4 regions of the Luteibacter aegosomaticola genome follow, and region 1 is predicted to be linked to each of the others. Evidence: riboswitches for the same ligand, from Rfam matches in the RefSeq annotation. Region 1 holds a riboswitch; each other region holds the start of a gene.
What was found. Region 1 has a riboswitch for cobalamin ahead of L2Y96_RS01860 (CoA-acylating methylmalonate-semialdehyde dehydrogenase). Riboswitches for the same ligand answer to the same signal wherever they lie in the genome.
Positions count from the first base shown of each region.

Region 2: another riboswitch for cobalamin. It lies ahead of L2Y96_RS21015 (ribonucleoside-diphosphate reductase subunit alpha); the one in region 1 lies ahead of L2Y96_RS01860 (CoA-acylating methylmalonate-semialdehyde dehydrogenase).
Region 3: another riboswitch for cobalamin. It lies ahead of L2Y96_RS22335 (TonB-dependent receptor domain-containing protein); the one in region 1 lies ahead of L2Y96_RS01860 (CoA-acylating methylmalonate-semialdehyde dehydrogenase).
Region 4: another riboswitch for cobalamin. It lies ahead of btuB (TonB-dependent vitamin B12 receptor); the one in region 1 lies ahead of L2Y96_RS01860 (CoA-acylating methylmalonate-semialdehyde dehydrogenase).

Region 1 is NZ_CP095741.1:407,327-409,521, reverse strand. Features, by position in the region: gene L2Y96_RS01860 (CoA-acylating methylmalonate-semialdehyde dehydrogenase) at 1-1,158, opposite strand, end outside; cobalamin riboswitch at 1,283-1,499, opposite strand; gene L2Y96_RS01855 (methionine synthase) at 1,563-2,195, opposite strand, start outside.
Region 2 is NZ_CP095741.1:4,680,542-4,682,736, forward strand. Features, by position in the region: gene L2Y96_RS21010 (response regulator) at 1-497, opposite strand, end outside; cobalamin riboswitch at 701-915, shown strand; gene L2Y96_RS21015 (ribonucleoside-diphosphate reductase subunit alpha) at 1,079-2,195, shown strand, end outside.
Region 3 is NZ_CP095741.1:4,980,144-4,982,338, reverse strand. Features, by position in the region: gene L2Y96_RS22335 (TonB-dependent receptor domain-containing protein) at 1-1,299, opposite strand, end outside; cobalamin riboswitch at 1,443-1,681, opposite strand; gene L2Y96_RS22330 (TonB-dependent receptor) at 1,931-2,195, shown strand, end outside.
Region 4 is NZ_CP095741.1:4,621,660-4,623,854, reverse strand. Features, by position in the region: partial or broken gene L2Y96_RS20815 (acyltransferase family protein) at 1-478, shown strand, start outside; cobalamin riboswitch at 592-826, shown strand; gene btuB (TonB-dependent vitamin B12 receptor) at 992-2,195, shown strand, end outside.

The DNA of each region.
Region 1 (2,195 bases):
GCGCATGCCGGGCTTCACGCCGGTGAAAATCGTCGGCCCGACGAAATTGCCCTCTTCGAATCCAGGAATGGAAGGCTTACGACCATCGAGCTCCAGCGTGGCGCCTTCTTCGATACCTGCGGCGATGAGTGCCTCGACACGATCCCGCGCGGCGCAGGAGATCAGCGGGCCCACGTCGGTGCCTGCCTCCGTACCGGCGTTGACCTTGAGGCCGCGCGCCTTGGCGACCAGCTCGGGAATCCATGCCTGGGCATCACCGACCAACACGGCAGTCGATGCCGCCATGCAACGCTGGCCCGCCGCGCCGAACGCGGCGCCGGCCAGCGCATTGAGGGTCTGTTCTTTGTTAGCGTCGGGCAGCACCACGGCGTGGTTCTTCGCACCCATCATGCACTGGGCTCGCTTGCCGGCGAGCGTGGCGCGCTGGTAGACGTGCGTGCCCACGCGGGTCGAGCCCACGAACGAAATCGCTTTGATGGTCGGGTGATCGCACAGCGCGTTGACCACGTCCTCGCCACCGTGCACGACGTTGAGCACGCCCTTGGGGATGCCCGCTTCCAGCGCCAGCTCCACCAGCCGCATCGTAACCATCGGGTCCTGCTCCGACGGCTTGAGCACGAAGGTGTTGCCCGTCGCGATCGCCATGGGGAACATCCACAGCGGGATCATGGCCGGGAAATTGAAGGGAGTAATACCCGCGCACACGCCCAGCGGCTGGAGCAGCGTGTAGGTATCGACACCGTTGGCGACATTGTTGGCCAGCTCGCCGAGCTGGAGATTGCCGATGGCCGCGGCGTGCTCGACAACCTCGAGACCACGGAACACATCACCCTCGGCATCGGGCAACGTCTTGCCCTGTTCAGCGGTAAGTAGCGCGGCGAGCTCACCCATGTGCTCACGGATCAGCTGCTGGTACTTCAGGAAGATGCGTGCGCGCGTACCGATGGGCGTTTTGCGCCAGGTCTTGAAGGCCTCGGCGGCCGCCGCGACGGCCGCATCGACCTCGGCCATGGTCGCGAACGGCACCCGCGCGAGGACGGCTTGCGTGGCGGGATTGGTGATGGGGCGCCACTCGGTCGTGGAGGATTCCACGAAGGTGCCGTTGATCAACAGTTTCACCGTCTCGACGGTGGGATTTACTTGCTCAAGCCTGGTCATGGTCGTGTCTCCAAATCGCACACCCGCGAATGAGCGGGCGGAGGAGACAAGACGACACCGGACAACGGGCAACCGCGGCCTGGATCAGCTCGCCTGGTTGCCCTCCGCAACACCCGGGAACAGCGCTTTCGCGCCGGCACAGGCCGGTCTCCGGGCTCACGAGCAGGGCGCCAGCCCTACCCCGGCGCCTTCCCGCGCATGTGCGCAGTGGCCAACCGCCGGGTTTTCTCGCCTACCGTTGCGGGGGCAGCGCCGGCTTGGGGTGTTTGCACCCGAACCGGCTTCCCGTTTCACCCTGCCCACTGAACCAGTGGCAGGACACCTGTGATTCGCCGAGTCTGGCCGGGATACCCACGAGGCGGCAAGCTGCACTGCGGAAAAACGCCGTGCAGCCGCTCGGGCGATCAGGCCGACAGTTCCTTGCGGACGATCTCGGCACCGGCACTCAGGGCATTGAGCTTGCCCCGGGCCACCTGGCGAGCGAGAGGGGCCATGCCACAGTTGGTGGATGGATAAAGCTTGTCAGCATCCACAAAGCGCAGGGCCTCGCGCAGCGTGGCGGCCACCTCTTCCGGCGTTTCGATCGTATCGCTGGCCACGTCGATCGCACCTACCATCACCTTCTTCCCGCGCACCAGTTCAATCAGATCGATCGGCACGTGCGAGTTCTGGCATTCCAGTGAAATGATGTCGATGCTCGACTGCTGCAGCTTGGGGAATGACTCTTCGTATTGGCGCCACTCGGAACCGAGCGTCTTCTTCCAGTCCGTATTCGCCTTGATCCCGTAGCCGTAGCAGATGTGCACGGCGGTTTCGCACTTGAGCCCTTCGATGGCGCGCTCGAGGGCGGCGACGCCCCAATCGTTCACTTCATCGAAGAAGACATTGAACGCCGGTTCGTCGAACTGGATGATGTCGACACCCGCAGCCTCGAGCTCACGAGCCTCCTGATTGAGGATCTTTGCGAACTCCCAGGCCAGCTTTTCGCGACTCTTGTAGTGGCTGTCGTAGAGCGTATCGATCATGGTCATGGGGCC
Region 2 (2,195 bases), 820 kb from region 1:
GCGACCAGGAGCTGGAGGTTGCCGCTGATGACCTGAAGCAGGTTGTTGAAATCGTGTGCGACGCCACCGGTGAGCTTGCCGATGGCATCCATCTTCTGTGCCTGGCGCAGCTGTTCCTGGGTGATGTCGAGGAACCGGTCGGAACCAAGCCAGGCCTGGTCGCTGCCGGCCAGGCGGAAGGTCGCGAGAATCACACCGTCCCCGGCAGTGGCCGAACGCCAGGTTTCGAACGAGAGTCCCCAGGCCTGCCCATCGGCACCGGTGACATCCAGGTCGCGGACACCACGGGCACCGATCGTGGGCAGCAGTGCCTCGATGGCAGCCCGGCCCGCCGGATCCCAGAACGCCAGGAAGTCGCTGCCCTGCAACCGGGCGCGAGCCCAGGCATTGGCCTGCAGCGTGCCGCCGGTAACGGTCAGCGCGACGAGGCCGAAGGGCACCGCGTCAAGCGATTGGTTGAGCAGTGCGTGATCCTGCAGCGCGAACGTCGATGGCATCTAACCGGGGCTGTTATGGAACGGGCCCGAATCTTAGCGTTGGGGGCGGATACCTTATGTGTACGCGATCTTCACATTGGTATAGAAGCGTTTGGTTAAGGCTTGGCCAGACCACTTTGGAACGTTTCCTGCCAACTCATTGAAGCGACAGCGCATTGGAAAAATTCCCCTATATCTTGTGTTGACCTACCCTCCCCCCAGCTATATCGTGTGTCCCGCTGGTGTCCGAGGCGGCGCGACTGCCCGTCGGAACTAATAGGGAATCCGGTGTGAATCCGGAACTGCCCCGCAGCGGTAAGTGGAAACGATCCCGTTCAATGCACTGGCTCGATGAGGAGCTGGGAAGCGGCGGGTAGGCCGGGTGCGAAAGCCCCCACGTCCACGAAGTCCGAAGACCTGCCAGCGCCCGCGGCCCAGAAGGCCCCGGTGAGTGGTGACGGCTTCCGCGGGGAAGCGCGTCGTGGACCGAAGCCCCCCTGCGCGGCTTCGTCCCCGGCCTTTTCCCGTTTGCCTAGCCATAGCGAGCCCCGTTTCGTGGGAACGGGAGTCTGGACCAGGCCTTGGGGCACAGAATGACGACGATGGATTCCGCAGCGCGCGAGCGCACCGAGACGGCCGACGCGGCCGCGACCCCCACCAACAATAATGAGAAGGCCCCCGCAGCGGGCTACAAGCAGGACGCCCCGCCGGCGTTCGCCCTGACCCCTCCGCACAACCCCGGCCAGATGCGCGTCAAGAAGCGCAACGGCGGCCAGGAAACCGTGGACGTGAACAAGATCGTGCGCGCGGTGACTCGCAGCGCCGATGGCCTGTTCTCGGTGGATCCGATGCGCGTGGCGCTGAAGACCATCGGCGGCCTGTACGACGGTGCCACCACCCAGGAACTCGACCAGCTCTCGATCCGTACCGCCGCCGCGCTCACCGCGGAAGAGCCGGAATACGGCCAGCTGGCAGCACGCCTGCTCTCGGCCTTCGTCGATAAGGAAGTGAGCGGCCAGGAAATCCAGTCGTTCTCGCAGTCGATCAACATCGGCGCCGAGCTCGGCATCCTCAACGAGCGCCTGCGTTCGTTCGTGCAGGCCAATGCGCGCAAGCTCAACGACGCCATCGACCTGAACGCCTCGCGTCGCTTCGAATACTTCGGCCTGCGCACGGTGTACGACCGTTACCTGCTGCGCCACCCGACCAAGCGCCACGTCATCGAGACGCCGCAGTACTTCTTCATGCGCATTGCCTGCGCGCTCGGTGGTAACGACGTCGCCGAGACGCTCGAGCTGTACCGCATGCTTTCGTCGCTGGAATACCTGGCCAGCTCGCCGACCCTGTTCAACGCCGGCACGGCGCACGAACAGCTCTCGTCGTGCTTCCTGCTCGATTCGCCGAAGGATGACCTGGCCGCGATTTACGCCAAGTACGGCGACGTGGCCCAGCTGTCGAAGTTCGCTGGCGGTATCGGTCTGGCCTACTCGCGCATCCGTTCGCGCGGTTCGCTCATCCGCGGCACCAACGGCCACTCCAACGGTCTCGTGCCCTGGCTGAAGACGCTCGACGCGTCGGTCGCCGCCGTGAACCAGGGTGGCAAGCGCAAAGGCGCGGCCTGCGTGTACCTGGAAACCTGGCACGCGGATATCGAAGAGTTCCTGGAGCTGCGTGAGAACACCGGCGACGACGCGCGCCGCACGCACAACCTGAACCTCG
Region 3 (2,195 bases), 520 kb from region 1:
GAACGTCGGCGCGTGGAAGGCAGTGCCGTACGACGCCGTGATGCGCATACCGTTATCGAAGCGGAAGCCGTAGGCCGCCGAACCCGTGTTGTGGTTACCGAACTGGGTGTTGTGGTCGTGGCGCGCCGAGAGCTGGATCTCGTGCGGGCCGAAGACGCCCTGGTACAGGGCAAACACGCCGGTGTTGTTGCGCGTGGTCTTCAGGTAATCGGTGTCGCTATCCAGCTTTTCCTGCTGGTAATCGACGCCCGCGCTCAGGGTCTGGCCCGGCGCCAGGGTGAAATCGTTCTGCCAGGCGGCCTGGTTGCGCTTGGAATACAGGTAGCCCATGCGCTGCTTGTCGGCGCCCACGTGCGGATTGAAGTCGGCGTCGTACCAGGTCTTTTCCGAACCATTGAGGTAGTTGTCGGCACGGTCCTGGTTCTGGCCCAGGCTCACCGACATGCGCCAGTCGGCCATGGCGTCGAAGCTCAGCTTGCCGCCGGCGACCTGCTGCGAGCGACGGGTCAGGTTCTGGAAGTCACCGTCGTATTCGATGGTGCCCTTGCTGCGCAGCCAGCTGCCGGTGAGTTCGGTGCCGTTATCCCAGCGGTAGCCGCCCGAGAGCGCGCCGTTGTAGGTGCGATAAGCATCGTGGTCCGGCTCATCGGTGAAGCAGCCCTTGCCCGCTTCGGCCGCGCCATCGCGGCAGGCATTGATGCCAGCCGTGTACTGGCCGCCCAGGCTGGCGTTGTACCAGCCATGGGTGGTGCCGCCGGAAACGCCGAACTGGGCGGCCTCGTAGCCGTGGCTGCCACCGGTCACCGACACCGAGGGCGTCGGCGCCTGCCCGGCCTCGCCATGGCGGGTGAAGATCTGGATGACGCCGCCGATGGCGTCCGATCCGTACAGGGTGGAGCGCGGGCCGCGGACCACTTCGATATGGTCGATCTGCTCGACCGGGAGCTGCTCGTAAGCAGGCAGGCCGGCGCCGACCGTGCCGACGCGGACGCCATCGACGAGCACCAGGGTGTGCGACGAGTTCGTGCCGCGCATGAACATGGAGGTCTGCTGGCCGATGCCGCCCGTGTTGGCCATGACCACGCCCGGCAGGCCGGTGAGCAGGTCCTGCACGCTGGTGGGCTGCAGGCGGTCGATGTCGTCACGGGTGATCACGGTGACCGGGGCGAGTACCTCGTCCAGCGGGGTGGCGGCGCGGTTCGCGGTGACCACGACGGTGGGCAGGGCTTCCGGAGCATCGGCGGCGTGCGCCAGGGTGATGGACGACAGCAGGGCCGTCGCGAGCAGGGTCTTCTTCATAGGTGGAGCGTCCTCGAGCCGGCTTGCGGCAAGTCTCAAAACAAGGACGGTCACGGGAGGGCGAACGGCGCGCGGGCAAGAGACCGGAGCTGTCCGGATCCGCCCGCCGCGAATCGTCCGAAACAGAGCCACCCCGCGGCATGCCGCAGGGATGGTCTCGGGCCGGTCTCCGGACTCGCCGCTCCCCATGCATGGAGCTCTGGCGGGCGCCTTCCCACCCCGAGGGGCAGTGGCGTTTACCGCGCCAGATCGGGGCCTGGGGCCCCAGCGGCATACCGTTGCGGGGGCAGTGCCGGCCTTGCCACGCGAGTGGCGCACCGGCTTCCCGTTTCATCCTTCCTGGCCTGACGCCAGGGCGGACACCCGAACCTGGCCATTCTAACGGGAAGTGCATCGATGGGCATGGAAAGCCCACGATTTGTTAACAAGCACTTGACGTTCGTAAAAACCTTCGATTACAAACGCTGCTGGCTGCTGTCGTACGCATTTTCTTGCGTTACGGGGAGGGTTCCCGGCCGAAACCGCCATTGGGAGTGGCGGTGCAGGGGGGAACAAGACGGTAGCCGAGAACGGGCCTGGCCCTTAGTTCTTCGTGGCCGGGCTCCTTGCAGTTCATCCGGGGAGATACAGCATGCAGCGTTCCACCCTGCTCCAAGGCGCCCTGCGCCGCACCAGTCTTTGCACCGCCGTCGCCCTTTGCCTCGCGGCTAGCGGCGGCGCCCTCGCCCAGTCCAACGCGTCAGGTACGGTCTTCGGCCGCGTGGCCCAGCCGGACGGGGCCGTCGTCCACCTGCAGAACCTCGATACCGGCCTGACCCGCGATGTGAACGTGGACTCGGAAGGCCGCTACCGCGCCAGCTCGCTGCCCGTTGGCCGTTACAAGGTCAGCGTGGAGC
Region 4 (2,195 bases), 880 kb from region 1:
CGCGGTCGTGGTGTTCGGTGGCATGGCGCTGCGCGCGTGGCTGTGGGTCGCGTTCTACCAGCCGGCGATCGGCACGGCGGAGCCGGCTTATCTTCGCTACCTCTACTACCCCACGTATGCCCGGCTCGATGGGCTGGTCGCTGGCGTTGGCCTGGCCGCGTGCGCGGTGTTCCGCCCGGCGTGGCTGGTGCGGGTTCGCGAACGGAACGCCGTCGTGCTGCCTGCGGCGGCGGCACTCCTCCTGGCGTGCGTCTTCCTCTTCGATGGCCACCGGGCCGACTTCTGGCCCATCGTCATCGGCTACCCCCTCGTGGCCCTGGCCATGCTGGGTTTCGTTGGCATGGCGGGCGGCGGTACGTGGCTGGCCACGTTGCGGATACCCGGCGCTGGCTGGCTCGCACGGGCTTCGTACAGCCTTTACCTGAGCCACAAGGGCGCTTTCATGCTGACCGAGGCGGCACTGGATGGCCGTCTGGACAGCCATCCCTGGCTGCGCTTTCTCGCCCACGCGATGGTGGTCCTGGCCGTGGGGGCCACCCTCCATTACAGCGTCGAACGCCCGTTCCTGCGCTGGCGCGAGCGCCGTTCCGCTACACTACGCGCACCCAGGGTGATCCAAGGCGCCAGCGCCGCGGATTGAAACGGGAATCCGGTGACCCGCAGGCGCTCAACGCCTGTGCCATTCCGGAGCTGCCCCCGCAACGGTAGGCGAGTTGATGGGGCTGGCGAATGCCACTGTGCCGCGTGCGGCATGGGAAGGCGCCAGTCCTTGCAGGTAACCCCTGCGCTCGCGAGCCCGGAGACCGGCCCATGAGGTATCACCGGACAGGCGGAGGGCCCTGGTCGCGGGTGGCCCGACTCCGTTCGCCGTCGCTTGCTCCTTGCCTACGTCCTGCCCTCGCATTCAATGCCGCGCGGGTAGGCGCGGTCTGCAGGGAACTACAACGTGTCGCTCCATTCGTCCCGCCTCGCTTTCGCCATCGCGCTCGCGATGCTCGCCCCCGTCGCCGCCCACGCCGATGACGCGCCCTCCACCGACCTGGACAAGGTGGTGGTCACCGCCAGCCGCACCGAGCAGACGCTCAACCAGGTGCTCGCCGCGTCCACCGTGATCGACCGCGCCGATATCGAACGCCTGCAGCCGAGTTCGCTGGCCGATCTGTTGCGCGCTACGCCGGGTGTCTCCATCGCCAACAACGGCGGCCCGGGCAAGTCCACGTCGGTGTTCATGCGCGGCACCGAATCCGACCACGTGCTGGTGCTGGTCGATGGCGTGAAGATCGGTTCGGCCACGTCGGGCACCGCCGCCTTCCAGGACATCCCGGTCGACCAGATCGAGCGGATCGAAATCGTCCGCGGCCCGTACTCGAGCCTCTACGGCTCGGACGCGCTGGGCGGTGTCATCCAGATCTTCACCCGCCATCCGCAGGGCGGCTTCGTGCCGAACTTCTCGGTGGGCGTCGGTAGCTGGTCCACCCTGCGCGGCTCGGCGGGCTTTGCCGGCCGCGGCACCAACGGCTGGTATTCGGTGGAAGCCAGCCACGACCAGACCCATGGCATCAACGCCTGCCGTGGCAAGCCCAGCCCGGGCGGCGGCGGTTGCTTTACCTACGAGCCGGATGCCGATGGTTACCGCAACAACTCACTGTCGCTGAAGGGCGGCTGGCGTTTCGACGAGCAGTGGGACGCGGATGCCAGCGCCACGCGCAGCGAAGGCCACAACTACTACGACGGCACCAGCAGCAACTCGGCTGAGTCCGCCACGCAGACCGTCGGTGGCCGCGTGCGTTACCGTCCGTCGCAGGACGCGCTGGTGACCTTCAACGTCGGTCGTAGCCTCGACCTGTCGACGGATTACGAGAACGGCGTTTACGCCGATACGTTCAACACCCATCGTGATCTCGCATCGGTGCAGGCCGACCTGGGCAAGGTCGGTGGTGTGTACGGCCTCGCCACCGTCGGCTTCGACTGGCAGCGCGATCGCGTGGTCGGCAGCACGGATTACTTCGTGGATGCACGCCGCAACCATGCCCTGTTCGCCCAGTGGCAGCAGGAGTTCGGTGACAGCTCGATCCAGGGCAGCCTGCGCCGCGACGAAAACAGCCAGTTTGGTGGCAAGACGACCGGTAGCCTGCAATACGGCTATGCGCTGACGAAGGTGCTGCGCGTCACCGGCAGCTTCGGCACCGCGTTCA